3 regions of the Lysinibacillus sp. JK80 genome follow, and region 2 is predicted to be linked to each of the others. Evidence: riboswitches for the same ligand, from Rfam matches in the RefSeq annotation. Region 2 holds a riboswitch; each other region holds the start of a gene.
What was found. A riboswitch is a leader RNA that binds a small molecule or an ion and turns the genes downstream of it on or off. The one in region 2 is predicted to bind thiamine pyrophosphate.
Positions count from the first base shown of each region.

Region 1 (7,861 bases), 500 kb from region 2:
ATCTAAAGCTACTTTAGCTCCATCTTTTACAACGATTTGCTCAATTTTACCTTCTCCATAAAGGTTGAAATCTTTTGTTACATCAATTGTAAGTTTTTCAATATTAGCCATTGCTCCAAAGGATTCTACTTTGCCTACTACCTCTACTTTGGAAAGAAGTTGATCAGACGATACGTTGACTTTAGTACGGGCTAAATTGATGTTTGATGATTTCATATCGATTAAAGTAACGTATAGCCAACTTACCTTTTTCGTTACAATTGGTTTTAGTGTAATTGTTTCACTTACTACTACATCATCAAGTGTAACAGCTTTTTTTACTCTGTTTGTAATGATAAGCTGACCATCCACACTAACGTTTTGAACTTTTACATAGTCCGCGTTAACAGTGAGGTCTCCAGAGATTTGTGCGTTACCTCCATCAAAATAAACAGATTTTTTGCTAATACCTGCTTTGTTTAATATTAATGCTGTAACGTCGGTAATTTGTCCGTTTTTCACGACAATAGTTGCTCGGGCATTGGATAATGCTGTTTTATTTGATGTATTGAATAGGGGCTTTAATGCAGATTGAATTCTAAATGTACCGTTAGATGTTATCACAGTATCTTTTGTTATATTTTTGATCGTTACGGATTCACCTATTACCTTTTTGGCTGCTGCCACCTGTGTCTCATATAAATTTGATTGTATTTGAGATATTGTGGCACTTGCCGTAGACATTGGTAATACTAGTGTTGCTGTAATAGCCGTGACCATTAATGTTGATAGCGCTTTATTTTTCAATTTAAGTCACTCCAATCATTCTATTTAATAGTTAATATATCATATTTTTCCATAATTTAGAATTAGAAGAGGATGTTTTACTATGAATCTCCATTCAAATAAGTCATTAGTCCTTTATATTGAAAAATAAATGTTTGGTGAAGTATCGGTATTTTTCTCTATAATTCTGTAAATTTTCTACTTTATTCGCTAAATATTTTATTGTGATACAATCATCCATCCATTATTATTAGTATAAAAGTGGGGGTGTTAGTTATGAAAAAATCAAGAGGAATTGCCTTAAAACTTTCTTCCCTTATAATAGGATTATTTCTTATTTTATTTTTATCCTATACTGTCATAACGGGGATTATTATAAAAAAGCAAAGTGTTGAAGACGCAGAGCATGGAACATTACAATCGGCTGAATCTTCTGCAGCTATTATGAGTGAAAGATTTAAGAAAGCCAATACGACATTACAAACAACAAAGCGTATCATAGAAAGCATGGAGAAGAATAATACGTTGTCTACCAAGGGTGTCATAGACGTAATGGAAAACAATTTAGCTAGCAATAATGACATTCTTGGAGTAGGAGCAATCTTTGAGCAAGATTCTATTATTTTAGAACCAACTGAAGCTGCTTTAGTAGATACTAAAAAACGTTTTATCCCTTATTTAAGTAAGAACGGAAATGATATCTCGACTGCTCTAATCGAAGGTATTGATGATAAGAGTATTTCTGAATGGTATTGGGTACCAAAAGAAGAGAGACGTGCAGTTTTGACAGAGCCCTATGATTATAATGTAAACGGCCAATCCGTATTAATGACAACCATTTCAGTGCCATTAATCAATGCTTCCGGGACATTTTTCGGTGTATTGACTGCCGATGTATCAATAGATTTTTTAAATGATTTAACAAAATCGAATGCCCCAGAAGGCGGTTATGCGGCAATTATTACGAATAAAGGTGTGCTAACAGCTAACAGTTTTGGTGATGAGCTAGTTGGGCGCAATATGCAAGAGGATCCTACTTGGACAAGTATTAGTAAGACAATGGAAAATGGTGAACTAACAAGTATGTACGTTGACTCTAATCAACTGAAGGAAAAGGCCTATAATGTTTTTGCTCCAATGATTTTAGAGGGTATTGACGAAACATGGACTGTTCAAGTCGTGTTAGCTGAATCAAAGATTCTAGAAACATATAATCATGTATTTGTATTTACGATTATTGCTTCCATTATTATGGTGGTTTTGATGACAGCTGCAAGTGTGTTATTCATCTATAAACAATTAAAACCACTTAAATTTTTACGTGCATCGATTGAAACTGCAGCCGAAGGGGATTTAACACAAAAGGTAGAAGAGCGATATATTAAGCCTGATGAAATTGGTGCAGTTGCTGTGGCCTATAATAATATGTTAGATAAAACCAATAGTGCGATTCAAACTGTACTAAATTCCGCGAGGTTATTGAACCAATCTTCTAATCAGGTAAATGAGGCATTTAATGAGGTAGTTGCTTCTAGTCAGGAGGTTTCCGTAGCTATCAACGAGATTGCACAAGGAGCTTCGAAGCAATCAGAGGATACAGAAGAAACAAATTATCGAATGATGGATTTATCAGATCAGATTGATGCTATTACGGCTCTTTCTAATGAAATGGATGAGCTATCTCATAAAACAGGTGTAACAACGGAAAAAGGATTGCATGAGGTTGAAAGTTTAAGAGAACGTAATATGGAGACAAATGAAATGAATGGGCGTATCCAGCAGCAAATGGAATCATTAGCTTCTAATATTGCCAATATTAATCAGATTATTGCTTCGATTCAAAGCATTACCGAGCAGACTAATCTGCTAGCTTTAAATGCAAGTATTGAGGCTGCACGTGCTGGTGAACATGGTAAAGGATTTGCTGTAGTTGCAGAGGAAGTTAGAAAGCTAGCAGAACAATCTAAGAATGAAACAGAAATTATTAAGAGTACAGTAGAAAGTATTCTTGAAAATTCTCAGCAGACGGTTGCTGTGATTGCATCTAATGCAGATTTAATGCAATCTCAAAATGAGTCCGTACAAAGCACGCAACTAGCATTTAAAGATAGCAGTGATTTGTCGGGTTCAATTGCAAATTCTATTAGTGATTTAATGAATAAACTATCTAGCATGTTAGAGCATAAAAATCAGGCAATCATGGCTATCCAAAGTATTTCGGCTATTTCAGAGCAAACAGCAGCCTCTGCGGAACAAGTAAGTGCTTCTGCAATGGATCAACAAGTAGAATTACAAAAAGTAGCAGAGTCTATTCAAAATATGAACGATATTTCAAACGAGCTACAAGAAGTTGTAAACCGATTTAAGCTTGCTTAAAAAGAAAGGCTGCCTTCAATATAGAGGCAGTCTTCTTTATGGTGAAAGCCGGAGAAATTGACCTAGAAGGAATTCAACACTACTATTAACACTGGAAGGGGGACATTGATATGATATATCTCGGAATGATTTTCTTTCAAATTGTTGTACCTATTTTAGTGTTACTTGTAATAGGCGCTATACTACAAAAGAAATTTCGCTTTAATTTAAAAGCATTGTCTCAGCTTATTACATATTGCTTTATGCCAGCAGCTGTTTTTGTAAATTTATATGAAACACATGTGGAATTAACTGTACTGGGAGAGGTCGGATTATTTATTGTACTCTTTATCGGTAGTCAAATGATACTCAGTCACTTTATGGCAAAAGGGTTAGGTTTAGCTAGAACAGAGGCAGCTGTCTTTAAAAATAGTGTTGTGCTCATTAACTCGGGTAATTACGGTATTCCAGTGGCTCAAATGATATTTGCCACGCAACCTATTGGAGTAGCCATTCAGGTCATGCTCGTAATCTTTCAAAATATGACTACGTATACATATGGTTTATACAATTTAATTTCTTCTACAAAGTCAGGTATGACAATCATCAAGGATTTCTTTAAAATGCCTATTATTCATGCGCTTATTATAGGTGTCGCTATGAATTATTTTGATATCGGTATTCCACAGTTTATCAAAATACCAGTAGAACATGTGGCAGATGGATTTATTGCTGTGGCTCTAATTACTTTAGGTGCGCAATTATCACAATTAGAGATGAAATCAATGTTTAATAAAACCGTCTTTATCAGCTGTTTGACGCGATTAATTATTGGACCATCTGTTGCATTGGCCATTATTTATATATTGGGATTAGATGGAGTCGTCGCACAATCACTGTTTATAGCTAGTGCTTTTCCAACATCCCGCAATAGTTCTAGTCTAGCATTGGAATATGATGTAGAATCAGCAACAGCCGCGCAAGCTGTTTTATTTTCAACCATTGTAAGCTGTATAACTGTAACCATTGTGATCTATTTTGCAGAAGTATTATTTACCTAGTAAGATAAAAAATAGCTTCCATCTCTTAGTATTATCTGCTACACTAGCATCAAACTAAATAGTATTAACTAGGGGAGTCTGATGAGTCAGGCTGAGAGGGAAACGCTACGAAGTTTCTTGACCCTTTGGACCTGATCTGGCTCATACCAGCGTGGGAAAGTTAAGAAGCTATTGCAGAGTATGCAATCAATAGACCTTTACATTCGTGGCCGGATCCAAATAATTATTTTGGATTCGGCCTTTATTTTTTGGATTGTTGGGGTGAGCTAGAATCGGTCCTTATATCAAAATAAATTTAAGGGAGAGAAGTAGCTCATGTCAGCAATTAGTGAAAAGAATATTACCATTATGTCCAGCTTTGAAGGAAGCAAAAAAGTATATGTGGAAGGATCACGCCCAGATATTCTAGTACCTATGCGAGAAATTGCATTAAGTCCGACAACAGGCAGTTTTGGAAATGAAGAAAATGCTCCTATTCGAGTATATGATACGAGTGGGCCCTATACAGATCCAGCCTACCAAGTAGATATTACGAAAGGTTTACCTGCCTTACGAAATGCATGGATTCAAGAGCGAGGGGATGTAGAAGCATATGAGGGACGCTCCATTAAACCGGAGGATAATGGCTTTCGTCATGTTGATGACCCGCGTATTCAAGAAAATGTCTTCCCTGAGTTGGCGAGAAAGCCTTTGCGTGCTAAAAAAGGTAAAAATGTGACACAGCTTCACTATGCACGAAAGGGAATTATAACGCCTGAAATGGAGTTTGTAGCGATTCGTGAAAATATGGATCCTGAATTTGTACGTTCAGAAATTGCAGCTGGGCGTGCTATAATGCCTTCTAATATTAATCACCCTGAGGCAGAGCCAATGATTATTGGGCGTAATTTTCATGTAAAGATCAATGCGAATATCGGGAATTCTGCTGTATCTTCTTCCATTGCAGAAGAAGTTGAGAAAATGACCTGGGCAACTCGATGGGGCGCAGATAATATTATGGATTTATCGACTGGTAAACATATTCATACAACTAGAGAATGGATTATTCGAAATGCGGCAGTGCCAGTGGGAACAGTGCCAATTTATCAGGCTTTAGAAAAGGTAAATGGTGTAGCAGAGGATTTAACGTGGGAGGTTTATCGTGATACTCTCATTGAACAAGCTGAGCAGGGTGTGGATTACTTCACCATTCATGCAGGTGTCCTTTTACGCTATGTACCACTAACAGCAAATCGTGTGACAGGTATTGTATCTCGAGGTGGCTCTATAATGGCACAGTGGTGTTTATATCATCATCAAGAGAATTTCCTGTATACACACTTTGAGGAAATCTGTGAAATTATGAAAGCCTATGATGTTGCTTTTTCCTTAGGTGATGGTTTACGCCCAGGCTCAATTGCAGATGCCAATGATGAGGCACAATTTGCAGAGCTTGAAACACTAGGCGAGCTAACACAGATTGCTTGGCAGCATGATGTTCAGGTAATGGTTGAGGGACCAGGTCATGTACCAATGCATTTGATTAAAGAAAACATGGACAAGCAATTAGAGGTTTGTAAGGAAGCTCCCTTCTATACATTAGGACCACTCACAACAGATATTGCTCCAGGTTATGACCACATTACATCAGCCATTGGGGCAGCCATGATTGGCTGGTTTGGTACAGCGATGCTTTGTTATGTGACACCGAAAGAGCATCTTGGTTTACCGAATCGCGAGGACGTTCGTGTGGGCGTTATCACTTATAAAATTGCTGCACATGCTGCTGATTTAGCAAAAGGTCATCCAGGTGCACAACAACGAGACGATGCACTGTCTAAAGCGCGCTTTGAGTTCCGTTGGCGTGATCAATTCAATCTGTCACTAGATCCCGAGCGTGCAGTGGAATATCATGATGAGACACTGCCAGCAGAGGGAGCAAAAACAGCACACTTTTGTTCTATGTGTGGACCTAAATTCTGTAGCATGAGAATTTCACAGGATATTCGTAATTATGCGAAAGATAAGGATTTGAATACGACTGAAGCGATCCATCAAGGTATGAAAGAAAAGGCTGAGGAGTTTAAAAAAGCAGGCAGTCAAATTTACCAATAATGAAAGAAAAGGCTTATGTCAAAAAAATAGACATAGGCCTTTTCTTAATAAAAAAACTCCATGTGAATAGTGGATTCACATGGAGTGAAAGTTGGATTTGGATATCAATAATAAAGTGGAATATTAAACGTTTGTTGGTTGTTTTACATATGGATTTGTAAGGTCCATACCTTCTAAGGAAAGACCCATCGCTTTAGCGACACCTTCACCATATGCTGGGTCAGCTAGATAGCAGTGAAGGATGTGACGGCGTTTGATGAATTCTTCAACAGAAGCCATATCGTTCGCGGTATTTTCAAATAAGCGTTGCTGCTCTTCCGAAGTCAATAGACGGAATAGTTTACCTGGTTGTTCAAAGTAATTATTATCGTCTTCACGGAAATCATGAATACCTGCATGACCATCAATACGTAATTCAGGCTCTTTATGGTCTAAATTATGCTCCCACTCACCATAGCTATTTGGTTCATAGCTTAATGTCGAACCAAGATTGCCATCAAAGCGCATTGCTCCATCTCGGTGGAAAGTACGGAATGGACATTTTGGTGCGTTGACAGGAAGCATATAGTGGTTTACACCAAGACGATAGCGTTGGGCATCCGCATATGCAAAGATACGACCTTGTAACATTTTATCTGGTGAGAAGCTGATGCCAGGAACAATGTTAGATGGTGCGAATGCAGCTTGTTCAACTTCTGCAAAGTAGTTGTCTGGATTTTTGTTTAACTCGAATTCACCTACAGGAATTAATGGGAAGTCTTTTTTATACCATACCTTTGTTAAATCAAATGGGTTGTATGGTAGCTCACGAGCTTGTTCCTCTGTCATTACCTGAATGTACATTTTCCATTTAGGGAAATCGCCTTTTTCAATTGCTTCATATAAATCACGTTGTGAAGATTCGCGGTCTTGACCAATAATCTCATTAGCCTCGGCACCAGTTAAGTTCTTAATGCCTTGCTCTGTACGGAAGTGGAATTTAACCCAAACACGTTCATTATTAGTATTGATAAAGCTATACGTATGAGAACCAAATCCGTGCATATTACGGTAACCAGCTGGAATACCACGGTCAGACATAACAATTGTCACTTGGTGAAGTGCTTCAGGTAATGAAGTCCAGAAATCCCAGTTAGAGTTGACATTTTTCATATTTGTACGTGGGTCCCGTTTTACCACATGGTTTAAATCTGTAAAGTGTAACGGGTCACGGAAGAAGAATACAGGTGTATTGTTCCCTACTAAATCCCAGTTTCCATCTTCTGTATAGAATTTAAGGGCGAAGCCACGAATATCTCGCTCTGCATCTGCTGCACCACGCTCACCCGCTACTGTAGAGAAACGTGCGAACATTTCAGTTTTCTTGCCGATCTCTGAGAAGATTTTCGCTTTAGTATATTGTGAAATATCATGCGTTACAGTAAAAGTACCAAATGCACCTGAGCCCTTTGCGTGCATACGACGTTCTGGAATTACTTCACGGTTGAAATTTGCTAGTTTTTCAACTAACCATACATCCTGAAGTAAAAGAGGGCCACGTGGACCTGCTGACATAGAGTCATGGTTACTTACTACTGGAGCACCAC
Region 1 is NZ_CP058997.1:2,848,523-2,856,383, reverse strand. Features, by position in the region: gene HXV90_RS14360 (S-layer protein) at 1-786, opposite strand, end outside; gene HXV90_RS14355 (methyl-accepting chemotaxis protein) at 1,042-3,141, shown strand; gene HXV90_RS14350 (AEC family transporter) at 3,252-4,181, shown strand; TPP riboswitch at 4,242-4,356, shown strand; gene thiC (phosphomethylpyrimidine synthase ThiC) at 4,497-6,275, shown strand; gene HXV90_RS14340 (catalase) at 6,399-7,861, opposite strand, start outside.
Region 1: another riboswitch for thiamine pyrophosphate. It lies ahead of thiC (phosphomethylpyrimidine synthase ThiC); the one in region 2 lies ahead of thiM (hydroxyethylthiazole kinase).

Region 2 (7,861 bases):
CTTGAAAGTTTAACAGCAATAAACGCAGTAACAAATACACCTATCCTTCGTCCGCTGATTTCAACTGATAAATTAGAGATTATTGATATTGCAGAAAAAATCGGCACATACGAAACATCTATTCAGCCATTTGAAGATTGCTGCACGATTTTTACACCAGCAAGTCCAAAAACAAAACCGAAGCTTGAAAAGGTTGAGCATTATGAAAGCTTCTCTGACTTTGATGAATTGATCGAGCGAGCAGTGAAGAATCGCGAGGTCTATATTTTCCCTAAGAAAGAAGAACAACAAGATAAATTTGCAGATCTACTATAAGGATTCAAAAGCCGTCTCAAAGCCCATTTTGAGACGGCTTTTTTGTATGGATATTGTTATTCCAATAGAGGTACAATTTACCTCTAAATTTTTTGTATTAAAAATCTAATATCGCACATTCTATATTCACAAGGAGGTGAGAAACATGGCTTCAAACAACAACCGTAGTTCAAACCAGCTTGCAGTACCTGGTGTACAACAAGCACTAGATCAAATGAAATACGAAATTGCACAAGAATTTGGTGTTCAATTAGGAGCTGAAGCTTCAGCTCGTGCCAACGGTTCCGTTGGTGGTGAAATCACTAAACGTCTTGTACAAATGGCAGAATCTCAATTAAAAGGTATGCCAAACAACAACCAATAAATGCTGATTAAGCATTTATAAACTTAAAACCAGTGACCGTAAAAGGCACTGGTTTTAGTTTGTTTATTGATCATTTATTTATACGAGATAGGGATCTAAATGTAGCTACTGTATGATCAACATCTTTGCTTTGACAAATAGCTGAAATAACAGCAACACCATCAACCCCCGTTTGAAATACAGAATGAGCATTTGTGAAATTAATTCCACCGATTGCTACAATTGGTAATTCAGGATGTAATGAATGAGCCTCCTGTAAAAAAGATGTACCACATGGTGGTTGTGCATCACTTTTAGAGGATGTTGGAAAGATTGGACCGATACCAACATAATCAGCTTGATGGTTAATAGCTATTTGCAATTCTTCCCCGCAATGGACAGATACACCAAGAATCATGTTCCCGATTCTTTTACGTGCTACACTTACAGGTAAATCATCTTGTCCGATATGAACACCATCAGCTCCTAGTCGTATCGCTAGATCAACATCGTCATTAATAATAAAGGGCACTTTATAATGATGACATAATTTTTGACATTGGCGTGCAAATTGTTCATAGGCAAGTCCAGTTAACGCGTGAGGACCTTTTTCACGAAATTGAAACATTGTAATGCCTGCTTGCAAGGCTTTTTCTAGGATATAGATGGGTTGTTCTTGAGAAGGAACATTGCTCGTACCCATAATAAAATAAAGCTCCAAATCCTCACGTTTCATGAATAATCACCTCACAGCCTTCCTTATACTGTTGATAAGCAAAATGATTAGTGGGTCCATGACCATTTCCAATCGATAAATCATACATAATAGCTAATTGGATAAATTTTTTAGCTTCTATAATGGCATTTTCCAGAGCAAATCCTTGTCCAAGAAAAGCAGTAAGTGCTGCGGAAAATGTACATCCAGTACCATGCGTATTTTTTGTTTGGATTCGTGGAGACTGCAAAGAAAAAGAACGTCCATTTTTGCAAAATACATAATCAATGGCATAAAGTGGATCTGCTAAATGACCACCTTTAATGATGACACATTGTACACCTAGCTGTAACAAGCTTTGAGCTACTTCTTTCATATCTTCAAAATGATGAATAGATCTCCCAGTAAGTGTCTCTGCCTCGGGTATATTGGGCGTAACAACCGTAGCAAGTGGTAATAAAGTTGAGCGTAAGGCATCGATAGCTTCTTGCTGTAATAGGCTTTCCCCACCTTTTGCAATCATCACCGGATCAACAATCAGTGGAATGTTTAGCTCCCTGATCTTGTGTGCAATTGCTTTGATAATTTCTGAGGAATAAAGCATTCCTGTTTTAATCGCAGCGATTGGAAAATCTTCTACTAAGGCCTCGAATTGTTTTTTTATAAAGGAAACGTCAATAGGGTAAACACCTGTTACACCCAAAGTATTTTGAGCAGTTAGAGCAGTAATAACAGAAGTACCAAACACTTCTAATTCCTGAAATGTTTTTAAATCAGCCTGTATACCCGCGCCACCACCACTATCTGAGCCAGCGATTGTTGTTACAATATGCATGAAGCTGCACCATCCTTTGATAAGCGATGTATAGCATTGAGTAAGGCTATTTGAAAATCACCAATGTCTGCAGTAAATGCGGATGCCAGTACACCTGCTTTTTTATAGTAAGTAAGTGTTTCTGTTAATTGTTGGTAAGGATTATGGCTTACACTATAGGCTGCGCTACAAATTGCGCTAAGTAAACAACCTGTACCCGTTACTTCCGTCATTTGTGGATGACCACCAGCGATCCATTGGCTATGCTTGCCATCAGTTATAAAATCGCGTTCTCCTGTGACAATAACAATGCATTGATAGCGTTGAGCCAATGATGTGGCTTCTAATTCCATAGCGATAGTGCCATGACCACTATCGACACCCTTTTGTTGCCAATTTACACCAACTATTGCTGCTAGCTCGCCGAGATTACAGCGAATCACGGCAAAGTGTATGTTTTCAAGTAAGTATCTTACGGTTTCCTTACGATAAGTTGTGGCTCCAACTCCGACAGGATCTAAAATAACAGGAATACCAAGTTTATTGGCTTTTTCACCTGCTAATAACATGGCACTTTTTGTGCGATCATTAAGTGTTCCAATATTAATTAATAATGCTTGAGCAATGGCCACCATCTCCTCTACCTCTTGGTAGTCATCGGCCATTACTGGTGAAGCACCTATCGCTAATAAACCATTTGCTTGAAAATTTGCCACTACATAATTGGTTATACAATGGATAAGTGGTTGCTGTTGACGAATTGTTTGAAAAATCATTGTAGTCCTCCTTTAGGGATGGACGTAAGCATGCAAAAAAGGCTCTTTTTGTGTAAAAATGCACGAAAAGAGCCTTTCATCTGAAAACGATGTTTATTGCTCCCTACGTCAGTATTAACTAACAGGTTCAAAGGGTCAGGTTTTACCTTCTCAACTCTTACGAGTCCCCCTGCAATCTTGCTTTTAGTTGACCAAAATGTACCATACTTTTCATTTGTATTCAATAGCAAGTTTTCCTATAGATAAAATGTGACCGATGCCATATAGGAGGGTATGATAGTTGTCATGACTTTACCGAAATTAAGCACAAACCATTGAAAATGCTGAAAAAAGAGTTTTATAATGTGTCATAACAAAAGGGGGCAATTGCCATGAAAAGACAAGATTTAGTTGCACCAGAATGGTATAACATAGTAGAGGAAATTGAAAAATATGCTCAGGATGCAGCCAAAAATGCTTTAATCATTTATGAAGAAAACCAAGACATCCAATGTATTACATATGCACATTTATTGGAAAAAGCAAATCAAGCAGCACATGTATTCACCAAGCAAGGTTTAAAGAAAGGTGATGTCATTTTAGTAATGGTACCACGTTCGGTTGAAGCATATATTGTGTATATTGCTGCATTGAAAGCGGGTTTAACTATTATTCCAAGTTCTGAGATGTTAAGAACAAAGGATATTGAGTATCGAATTCATCATGCAAATGCTAAAGCAGTTATTGCATTTGAACCCTATATTGAACAGTTCGATAAAGTGGGGAATTTACAAGACATACTGCAATTTGTCATAGGGAATGCACATGAACCTTGGCAGAACATACTTGAAAAAATGAATAATCAACCTACAACCTACATAAATCCTATCCCAACAAAAAGCACAGACAATGCATTTTTAGCCTATACAAGCGGAACAACAGGAAATCCAAAAGCAGCAGTGCATACGCATAGTTGGGGCTATGCTCATTTACGAACAACAGCACCACATTGGTTGGGTGTACAAGAAAATGATATTGTTTGGGCGACTGCAGCACCAGGGTGGCAAAAATGGATTTGGAGTCCATTTCTAGCTACTTTAGGCAGTGGTGCTACTGCATTTGTCTACAAAGGTAAATTTGAAGCAGCTTCTTATTTAGCATTGCTTGAGAGATTCAAAATCAATGTACTATGCTGTACACCAACTGAATATCGTTTTATGGCAGCGCTTGAAAATTTACATGAATATGATTTAAGTGCAATTCGCCAAGCTGTATCAGCTGGTGAGCCATTAAATAGTGAGGTTATAAGAGTATTCTTGGAAACATTCAAATTACAAGTGCGAGATGGCTATGGACAAACGGAAAATACATTATTGGTAGGCACAATGGTAGGGATGGAAGCGAGAGTTGGCTCTATGGGAAAACCTACTCCTGGCAACACTGTTGAAATTATTAATGATTTGGGCAAACCTGTTACAATCGGAGAAGTTGGTGATATTGCTGTTCATCGCGAAACGCCAGCACTCTTTAAAAAATATTTAAATGATCCTGAACGTACAAATTTACAGTTTCGTGGGGATTGGTATATTACAGGAGATCGTGCCTATAAAGATGAAGATGGCTACTTTTGGTTTGACGGACGAGGAGACGATGTTATTATATCCTCAGGCTATACAATTGGCCCTTTTGAAGTAGAGGATGCTTTAATGAAACATCCAACTGTAAAAGAGGCTGCTGTTATAGCGAGCCCTGATAAAGTAAGAGGAAATATTGTCAAAGCATTTATTGTTCTGCGCAATGGTGAAAAAGGTGATGGAGCGCTTATTCAAACACTCCAAAGTCATGTTAAATCATTGACCGCTCCTTATAAATATCCACGTACTATTGAATTTGTAGAGGAACTACCAAAAACATCTTCTGGGAAAATTAGACGTGTCGAATTACGGCAACAAGAAATCAAACACCTCCAATTATAATCATTTCCTAGGAAATAATGTCGAAAATCAAAGTTCATCAAAGGTATGGACTTTGATTTTTTTATTTTTTTTAGGTAAGGTAATATGAGGAAATACATAGCTTAAAGCTTTTTGTGTTTAATTATTGCAAAAAAATGAAACAAATTGGCAAGTCATACGTATTACGTGTTGAGGAGGCGGAAAGACATGAATGTAAAAAGGTGGGTTGCTTTAGTAGTGGCTGGTGTTCTTTTACTATTTTCGTTAGGAATTAATACCATTTTTGCGCTATTTAAAGCAGATTTCCTAGGTAATTTTGATAGCTTGATGGCAGGTAATAGCTTAGATGTATATGAAAATGTCATTGAAGGGGAGAATTTTGATAAGCGAATTGCTTATTTAAAGGTAGATGGAACGATTCAAGATATCGGCTCAAGTACATTGTGGCAACCAGTTGCCTATGATCATCAATTTTTCTTAGAACAATTGGATAATATTTTATATGATGAGTCCATACAGGGTGTTGTTTTAAGCGTTAATTCACCAGGTGGTGGTGTAAAGGAATCTGCAGATATCTATAAAAAGCTACTAAAAATAAAAGAAGAACGACAAATTCCAATTTATGTATCAATGGATTCTATGGCAGCTTCAGGTGGTTATTATATTTCTGCACCAGCAGATAAAATATTTGCCCATCGTGATACAATAACAGGCTCTATTGGTGTCATCATGCAATCAATTAACTATCAAGAGCTGGCTGAAAAAGTAGGAGTCAAATTTGAAACGTTTAAATCGGGAGAGCATAAAGATATGCTAAGTCCAATGCGTGAAGTGACAGCAGAGGAACGTGCAATGATGCAAGATATGATTAATGAAACGTACGAAGAATTTGTAGATATTGTAGAACAGGGACGTAATATGTCTGAAGCAGAAGTGAAGAAGGTTGCAGATGGTCGTATTCTTGGCGGTACAAAAGCACTTGAAGCAGGGTTAATTGATGAAATTGGTGATGAAGAAGCGGCCATTGCAGCTCTTCGTGAGGATTATGGACTTGAAGATGCGGCTTTATTTGAGTATTCATACGATATGGGTGGCTGGCAATCATACGTAGGTATGAAAATTGGCTCCATGTTCGGTCCCTCCGCCGAAGAAAAAATGCTAATGAAAATCATGACGGACTATAGCGCTCCGAAAATGATGTATCTATATGGGGAATACTAAGGGGGGAGCACAATGACAAACAATAAAATTGTTATGCAAGGTTCACCCTCATTGGAAAATGGCTTCTATATAAACACTTCAGGAGAATCAGCACATGAAAAAAACTATGCATTAAAAACTGCTGGTTTTTGGGTACGATTTTGGGCATTTTTATTAGACGGATTCATCATTTCTGCTGTAGGTGGAATACTCGTCAATCCTATCTTCTATTTAATGGATTGGTCTTTATCTGATTCGGTTTGGTATGCGCCAATTTCTATTATTACAGCAATTTTCTACTATAGCTATTTTGTGCTGATGACCAAGTTCTTTGGGCAAACACTAGGGAAAATGGTGTTCGGATTACGTGTAATTTCATTAAAGCACGATCAGCTAACTTGGTCAGATGTGTTATTCCGTGATTGGATTGGTCGTATCATCAATAATATTTTTATGCCACTGTATATTTTGGTAGTGATTTTGCCAGAAAATCAAGGCTTACATGACTATTTTGCCGATACAACAGTGGTACACGAAAAAATCTTTATTGAAAAGGCTTCAACACCGACTACTTTACCAAAACAAGAAGAACATATAGAAATTACTGTGCAAGAAGAAAAAATAGACTTAGCCAAGCTAGAGGAAAAAAATGAACAATAAACATAAGACTGTCTCAAATTAGGAGACAGTCTTATCTATTTCTAAGTATGTAAGCTATCATAGTTGCAATTAATTCCCTTCATTTAGTAATATTATGTACATATGATGATTAGGAGGCGTTTAGATGGCACAAGTAACATTTAAAAATGGTCCAGTGACACTAGTAGGAAATGAAGTAAAGGTGGGCGATCAAGCTCCAGATTTTACGGTATTAGCGAATGACCTATCACCTGTAACATTAAATGATTCAGAAGGAAAAATTCGTTTATTTAGTGTTGTACCATCATTAGATACTGGTGTATGTGATGCGCAAACACGTCGATTCAATGAGGAAGCAGCTAACTTAGGTGATAATGTAGTCATTTATACAGTATCTGTGGATCTTCCATTCGCTCAAAAGCGTTGGTGTGGTGCAGCAGGTATAGATGCAGTCCAAACTGTATCAGATCACCGCGACCTTTCATTTGGTGAGGCATATGGCGTATACATTCAAGAATTACGTCTTCTGACACGTGCAGTATTCGTTGTGGATGCAAACAATAAAGTAACATATGTTGAATATGTACCTGAAGCTACAGATCATCCAAACTATGAAGCGGCCATTGCAGCTGTCAAAGCACTAGCATAATAAGCTGCTTTTAGGCTAAGATAATACTAGACAAAGGGGCTGTGACAAGTGTTTGTCACGGCTCTTTTCTGCGTGAAAGGAAGTTAGATATGGAAAATATCGAAAAGTTATTTGGTTTGCTAAATGAGCATGCCGAAAAAATCGAAAAAGAACACAATATAACGTTACTAGAAGGATTATTAGATGGGTTAGAGGCATGGCTTGATGGCGAAGTTGATTTTTCTCAAAAAGATGCAACAAAAGAGGATATTCGTAAAGCTATTCAAATTGCTATTTTAAAAGGGATGCGCAAAGGCTCACAGCCGAATCATCAAATGACTCCTGACACGTTAGGGCTATTAGTGGGCTACTTTGTGGAGCAGATTTTTGCAGAGCGTCTTGAAAATGAAAAGATCTCGATCATGGACCCAGCAGTAGGCACGGGCAATTTATTACTGACGGTTATGAATTTATTAGATGGAAAAGTGGAAGCAACA
Region 2 is NZ_CP058997.1:3,351,722-3,359,582, reverse strand. Features, by position in the region: gene thiI (tRNA uracil 4-sulfurtransferase ThiI) at 1-315, shown strand, start outside; gene HXV90_RS16865 (alpha/beta-type small acid-soluble spore protein) at 461-679, shown strand; gene thiE (thiamine phosphate synthase) at 750-1,394, opposite strand; gene thiD (bifunctional hydroxymethylpyrimidine kinase/phosphomethylpyrimidine kinase) at 1,384-2,208, opposite strand; gene thiM (hydroxyethylthiazole kinase) at 2,196-2,963, opposite strand; TPP riboswitch at 3,047-3,144, opposite strand; gene mbcS (acyl-CoA synthetase MbcS) at 3,335-4,918, shown strand; gene sppA (signal peptide peptidase SppA) at 5,105-6,118, shown strand; gene HXV90_RS16835 (RDD family protein) at 6,131-6,757, shown strand; gene tpx (thiol peroxidase) at 6,882-7,385, shown strand; gene HXV90_RS16825 (class I SAM-dependent methyltransferase) at 7,475-7,861, shown strand, end outside.

Region 3 (7,861 bases), 590 kb from region 2:
ATTGTTGTTTTATCTTGTATGGATACTCGTCTTGTAGAGCTTTTACCAAAAGCGATGAATTTGCGTAATGGCGATGTAAAAATAGTGAAAAGTGCTGGTGCGTTAGTGAGCCATCCTTTCGGTGCAGTTATGCGTAGTTTATTAGTTGCTGTCTACGGCCTACAAGCTGATGAAGTGTATGTTGTTGGACATTATGACTGTGGTATGAGTGCGGTTGATCCTGACGCCATGCTTAGCGAAATGGTACAACGAGGCATCGATCCAGAAACAATCAAAATGTTGGAATATTCTGGTTTTGATTTGAAAGAATTTTTACGAGGTTTCGGTGATGTAGCAACAAGTGTTAAGAAAAGTGTCGATACAATTCGTAATCATCCATTAATGGTAAAAGACGTACCTGTTCATGGTTTAATAATTGATCCAAATACAGGTCATCTAGATTTAATTGAAGATGGAAATAAACAATAAAATTATTTCTTCATACATTCATAAAAGAGCAAGTGCCTATCCTCTCTATGTGGAAGATAGGCACTTATTTTTCTATTCATCCTCTAAACGTGCATACATATAGTGATCTACCCAATGACCATTGATATACAGTAGCTTTCTTAGCAGACCCTCCTGCTGAAATCCAGCCTTCTCTAATACACGCATGGAGGCATTATTTTGTGTCGATACGTAGGCCTCTACACGATGTAGACCAATTTGTTCAAATGCAAATCGGACCACCATATTCACAGCTTCTGTGACAATGCCCTTTCCAACATAAATCTCATCCATCGCATAGCCAACAAATGCACTCGAGTACGGTAAGCGTTTGACAGCATAAAGTGCAATATGCCCTATTAGATTATTTGTACTATGCTCAAAAATACCAAAAGTAAATTCACGCTTAGACTCCATTAAATAGAGACTTTCTTGAATTTTTTTGTATTGAGCATCGACTGTATAGTATTCAGGTCTTTGCAGTGGCTCGTATATAGACCAAAAGTATTTATTACGGCTTACGAGACCCGTTAAACTTCGTGCATCTTTTTCTTGGAATGTGCGGATGTAGCATTTTTCCCCCTTTATTGTTACCACATTCCCACCCTTTTTTCTTAATAGATTCCAAATTTTAAGCACCATTTCTCCACACTAGCCTTCCAATAAAAATCAATACGTTTCTCTTTGTTTCATTGGCTACAAGCCATAATTGCAAACCCTATTTAATTTCATTGTATGTAAAAAAACAGGCTGCTACAACCAAAACATCTTATGTCTTATTGTCATAGCAGCACAAATCAATTATTTAGTTTTTTGTTCTTTCTTTTTCTCGTTTACTATTTCTAAGCTGGAGGAATCAGCTTCCTCTAGTTGAGTATTGTCTAACACATTTGTTAAATGAAGACCACGTCTTTGAGCCTCTCGTTCAATGTGTGCAATAGTTTCCTGTAGCACCTGAACACGTGCATACTTTTTGTCATCTCCAGCGACTAAGACCCATGGTGCATCTTTTTTATCTGTCTTTTCAAACATCGCATTTGCTGCTTCAATATACTGAGGTGTTTTATCTCGATTGCGCCAATCCTCGGCTGTTAACTTCCAAGATTTATAAGGGTTTTGTTCACGTTCTTTAAAGCGTTTTAATTGCTCCTCATCTGAAACATGAAGCCAGAACTTAATAATTATGTAATCTCCAGCAGTTAAAATCTTCTCGAAATTATTAATTTCTTCATAAGCACGAGACCATTCATCCTTTGTTGCGAATCCTTCGATGCGTTCTACTAGTACGCGGCCATACCACGAGCGATCAAAAATAGCGATTTGCCCATGTTGAGGCAATTTTCTCCAAAATCGTTGTAAATAATTGTAGCGTAATTCATGAGCTTGAGGAGCAGAAATAGGATGTACAACATAACCGCGGGGATCGACACGTTCGATTAATCGTTTAATAGCGCCACCTTTACCAGCTGCATCCATTCCTTCAAATACCAAAATCAAGCCAATCTTGTTTTTTAATAAAAATTGTTGTGCGTTCAACATTTCATATTGGAGTACTTTTAATTTCTTTTTATACATCTTTTTGTCTAGTTCAACAGTTAGATCTAGATTTTTCAAATTTTGTGTCATGAAACTTCACTCCTTTTATTTGGCTATTCTTATTGTACTAAAGAAATATATGGATGCCTATCAGACATGGTAAATTGTAGGTATTAATAGTAAAACAACACGATACATTGTTGGAAATTTCCGTTATAATAAAAAAAGTGACAGTACTATACTTATTTGTCTTTTCCCTATACAATCTAACACGAAGGGAGAGGAAAACATGCCTCGGTTTATCTTGATGACAATCTCTTATCTTGTCTCAATCATCCTAACCTTTTCATCCTTTTTCGTGAACATCAACGGTCAATCTTCGCTAGAAATCGCTAATCGTTTTTCTGTTGTATTTGCACCAGTTAGTGTAAGTCATGTAATTTGGATTATCATTTATTTTTTACTCGGTTATTGGTTAGTTATGAACATGAAAAAGACAACTTTGAAACAGTCTGCGCTTTTTAGTTGCATAAATATATTACAAGCATTGACGATATATGTCTGGCACCATGAGTTATTTATTGTTTCTCTTGGCATTACATTACTCTTAGTCTTGTATTTGTTTATGTTGTATAATACGTACCCTCTTCAGGACAAATCCTTGTTTGGTCGTATTCCTTTCTCTATTTATTTAGCATGGATGACATTTATTTTTATCACAAATACAAGCTTTACGTTAACGGCTTATGGTTGGAACGGCTTTGGTCTTAGTACGCCTCTTTGGGCAGTGATTTTACTTACTTTAGGAGGAGCCATTGCGCTACATATCCGTTTCCATCACTTTGATGTTATGTATCCAAGTGTTTTTATTTGGGCTTATATTGGAATCGCCATACATAATGGTTTTGATGAGCTACTTGTCACTACAGCCGCTTTATTTTTATGCGGTGTTCTCTTTGTTGGCATTTTATTTATTAAAAAAAATCCTGCCTACCAAAAATAAATTGGTTAGCAGGATTTTTTCATTACATCCTATTCTTCGTCTAATGACGTTAAGATAATTGGTTTATCTTTTGTTACAATGACTGAATGTTCGATTTGAGCTACAAGTGATTTATCAGGCGTCACGAATGTCCAGCCATCACCTGCTTCGACGATATGCTCTGCCTTTGCTGAGATAAATGGCTCAACCGCAAGGACCATACCTTCTTTCATAATAGTAGAATCCCATGCATCGTAATAATTTAAAATATGATTTGGTTCATCATGTAAAGATTGACCTAAGCCATGACCTGTTAAATTCATAATAACAGTTAACCCATTAACATTTGCCTCGCGCTCAACAGCTTTGCCAATTTGATTTAATTTAGATCCAGCCTTTACCTTTGTCATTGCTCGATCAAAGGCACTTTTAGCAACACGGCAAAGTTTTTCTTTGTCCTCATAGCCATCACCCACAACAAATGAAATACCTGTGTCAGCAAAATAGCCATTTAAAGAGCCTGAAACATCAATATTTACGATATCTCCCTCTTGAATAACACGCTTTCCTGGAATACCATGTGCTACTTCTTCATTGACGCTAATACATGTATACCCTGGAAAATCATATTCTCCCTTTGGTCCTGAAATAGCGCCAGCCTCTGCAAACATGCGACCAGCAATTTCATCAAGCTCAAGTGTTGTAACACCTGGTTTTGTGGCAGCTTTCATTGCTTCGCGAATTTCAGCACAAATGCGTCCTATTTTTTTAAAAGCTTCAATCTCTTCTTGCGTTTTTACAATCATGTATAACGTCCCTTTCATCTAATATCTATTCTTTAATATAACATAACTTTTTATGCGTATAACGATAAACGCTTTAAATATTGTATGCTTTCCTACTTTGCAAAGTGCTAAAAGAGTTATTCACGACAAAAAAGTCCCTCCACTCATGTGAAGGGACTAGCATTAAGCTTTTCTTTGCATTAATTGGGGAGCGGCTGTGAATAAAAGAACACCAACGATAGCCGTTAAAATGGTTGCTGGTAGCATATATGTACCATTGTAGATGATGGAATAGATCCATGCATTTTGGTCACCCGCATATTCGGCAAAAAATACAGCACCAGCAATTGTATGTGCTGTGTATCGTAAGAAGCCTGCAAAAACGGTACCTATGATTATATAAAGTGCCATTTTTGTTTTGTTCATATGTTTAGCAGCGTCTAACACTGGTCCACGTACAACCGCCGCTAATCCTACAACAGTAAAAGCAACGCCATAATCTAGTAATCCTTGTAGCCAGTGCACGATATAAGAACCAAACATTGTTTGCATAACACCCACAAGTAGTCCCGTAGTAAGACCAGCTACTAAGCCCCAGCGAAATGCTATTAACATAATCGGTACCATAACAAGACTAACTGAGCCGCCTTGTGCCCATACTTTAAAGGAAACCTGATCCAGTACGAGACCTATCGCTGCAAAAATCGCAATCTCCACTAGCATTAATAGTCTTTTTTTGTCCATACATATTCTCTCCTTTGTTCCGATGTAGGATACAAGAGCAGGAATAGAAAAGCGCTGATATGTCTCTTTCTGACACCTTTTTCCTTTAAGGACGAAAAAAAGATGTCAGGACAGAGCCTCACATCGTACAAGTGTCGGTTTCTATCCACATCCCTACGCAAGCGTTAACTTACAGGTTCGAAGAGTCAAGGCATTACGTGCCCAGTCTCAGCTGACATCATCAGCTCCCCTTGTGGTCGTTACATCTGAATTTATTTGAACACTCTCATTGTACGCAAAGGATTGAAGGATTACAACCTTCCATACATCATTTTTTTGAAACTTTGCTGTTTTTCATGCGTAAATATTTAAAAAGGAGGTACAACTATGGAGAATCAAAAAATTTTAGCTGCCTTTAGTTATCTTAGTATTTTCTTCGCCCCTTTTATCGTTCCATTAATTGTATATTTCGTGACAAAAGACAGTGATGTAAAAAGCCATTCGATTCGTGCACTTGTCTCTCATTTAATACCCTTTGTTTTTGGCATTCTATTCTTTGTTGTCTTTGTTTTTTCTACATTTAGTTTAGATCCAACCTCCAGTAACAAGACAGTGATGATTATTTGGTTTGCTTCATTCGCCATCTATGCTCTCGTCTCACTCGGTATTGTGATTTGGAATATAATTCAGGCTGTTCGTGTTATCCGTTAATGTTTTATTTTTAAGTGAAACAGGTAGTAGTAATTGTAAAAGGAGCTGTTTTGGGATGAAAGTATCAAACGTTGTAAAAACTGCCGTTAAGTTAGCACCTATTGTTATTCCTATCGTAAAAAAAGTAATGGCTGCAAAAAAGGGCACAACGCCTACAACCACAACTCGAAAAAAATAAAACGAAGGCGTATTCCTTTTAGAAATACGCCTTCGTTTTATTTCACTTCAAAATGGGTTTGACTATGGCCATTTAATGTTTTTTCCACATGTAAAACTGCTGGCATCGCAGATTTCAATTCAGGTACATGCGAAATAACGCCAATCATACGACCAGAATCCTGCAAATCAATTAATGTATCGATTGCTTTATTTAGTGATTCCTCATCAAGCGAGCCAAAGCCCTCATCAATAAACATCGTTTCAATATGAATATTACCTTGGTAGCTTTGAATCACATCTGCCATCCCCAATGCAAGGCTCAACGAAGCATTAAACTTTTCGCCACCTGATAAAGTTTTGACATCTCGTAATTGATCTGTATAAGCATCATAAACATCAAGACCAAGGCCACTTTGCTTCGCATGCTTTTCTAATCTATCTGAACGTCTAAGCTCAAATTGACCGTTTGATAAATGATACAGACGTATATTTGCGGCTTCTGTAATTTGATCTAAGTAGTTAATTTGTATATAACGCTCAAAGGATAGCTTTTTCGAATTTTGTCCATTTAATAATCCATAGAGCTCCTTTACTCTTCCTGCTTCTTGTTCAAGTAAATGAAGCTCTTTCGCTATTTCTTCCACCCTTTCACTAAAGCCTTGGCATGCTTGTATAAAGCCATTCATCTGTTGCAAACGTTTAAATGCTTCCTCATAGGAAATTCGCTGCTGTTCTACTCTTGCTTCCATCGCCTCTAAATCTTGCTTCTCTTTTCCTTGAAGGTATGTAGCCCCTTCGGTAATCTGAATTTGCAACGTGTGTACTTGTAAAGCATAGTCGCTACATGCTTTTCGAAGTGCATCCAATTGTATGGTACTCCGTTTAGCAGTTGCATAAGCCTCATAGCTTTCGAAACCTATTTCTTGCATATCTGCTGAAAATTGCTGAAGCTTTTCATTCATTTTAAGCTGTAATTCCTCAAAGGACTGTTTGGCAATTTCTACAGTTAGTGTTGCATTGCTAGCTGCTTCCTTTGCTGCATGCAAATTTTCTTGACTCACTTGCCAACTTTTTTGAAGCTCTTCTTTCTGTTTACTAACTTCATTAAGTTGTTGCTTTAATTGCTGTAAAGTTGGTAAATTAGGGGGCATCTGCTTAAGTTGTTCGTCTACAACCGCTTGTAATTTTGTCCATTCTTTTATCTGCTCTGCTAAATATTGCTCTAGCTTCATATGCTTATTTCGTAGCTGCTCTATTCGGTCATGCTGATGCTTTATTTTTAATCGCACATCAGCTAATTGATGTTGAATAATTTTTAATGCAGCAATCTCTTGTTCCACTTCATGTAAAGTAGCGGTGATCTGTGGTTGGTCTTCTTGTTTAATATGTTGAGCCTCGAGTTGTCGCCATGTATCTTGAAGAAGTTGCTGCGCTGATGCTAAAAATGCCTCTTTCTCCAAATACTTACGCTCGTCTGATGATGCCTTCGCTCTTAATGCTTCCACTTGAGCAAGCTCAATAACTTCCAGTTGCTCATTGTGTGCTTTCTGATGTGTCATACTACCACAAACAGGACAGGGTTCTCCTTCCTTCAGTTGTTCTGCTAAAATACTAGCTTGACTCGCCAGCCATCGTTGCTGCAAAAGTTGAAGAGACTCTTTACTTTCTTGATAGAGACTTTCTGAAGCAACTACATCCTGCTTAGCTAAATCTACGGCATGTTTATATTTATCCGCTTGCTTGATTAAAGCAACCTGTTCCCGTAGTTTCGGTAATTGTTCTAAATAGCTTTCATAGGGTTCAACCTGTTTTTCATAGCCTTCTAATGATTGAGAAAAATGCTGTAATTGCTCTTGTTCATTTTCCAAAAGTTTGACGTTATCATTTACTGCTCGTTTTGCATTTTCAGCATATTGCTCCGCTATTTGCAGCTGCTGTATATTGTTTTCATAGGCTTCAAATTTCGGTAATAGCGCTAACATCTGCATTTCCTGCTGTAAGATTTGCTGTCGTTCAGATTCTTTAGCCTGCTCTATCTCATTTTTTTCTTGTGCTTCTTGCAACTTTTCTTGTGACTGCTGTTGCTTAACCTTTGCTTGTTGAAATGCTATCTCTTTAACATTCAGTTCAGCACGTAAATCCTTGCATTGTTGTTCGAGCAGCACAAGTCGCTCTGCTTGTTCTGCTAAAGCAATCTCCTTCTCCTTTGCTTGGTATAAATCCTGCTGTTGTAAAAGCATTTGCAGCCGTTGCTGTCGATTAGCTTGTTCATCAAATTGCTCATTTAGCGTTTTTGCTAAGCGATAATATTCCTGCTCTTTTTGATGAAGGCTATATGCTTCTTCATAGTATGACTGTTCATCTTCTCCACATTTCTTATAGTAGCTAAGCTCCTCATCAAGTGCCTCTGTCAGTTGATGTAAATTTTCGGTATTATCAGCAATCAATGTAAATAAAGCGGAAGAACGTTGTGGTAAGG
Region 3 is NZ_CP058997.1:3,945,259-3,953,119, forward strand. Features, by position in the region: gene HXV90_RS19845 (beta-class carbonic anhydrase) at 1-468, shown strand, start outside; gene HXV90_RS19850 (GNAT family N-acetyltransferase) at 541-1,128, opposite strand; gene HXV90_RS19855 (polyphosphate kinase 2 family protein) at 1,288-2,112, opposite strand; gene HXV90_RS19860 (hypothetical protein) at 2,312-3,025, shown strand; gene map (type I methionyl aminopeptidase) at 3,055-3,810, opposite strand; gene thiT (energy-coupled thiamine transporter ThiT) at 3,973-4,533, opposite strand; TPP riboswitch at 4,667-4,774, opposite strand; gene HXV90_RS19875 (magnetosome magnetite crystal formation protein family) at 4,900-5,223, shown strand; gene HXV90_RS19880 (hypothetical protein) at 5,279-5,401, shown strand; gene HXV90_RS19885 (AAA family ATPase) at 5,439-7,861, opposite strand, start outside.
Region 3: another riboswitch for thiamine pyrophosphate. It lies ahead of thiT (energy-coupled thiamine transporter ThiT); the one in region 2 lies ahead of thiM (hydroxyethylthiazole kinase).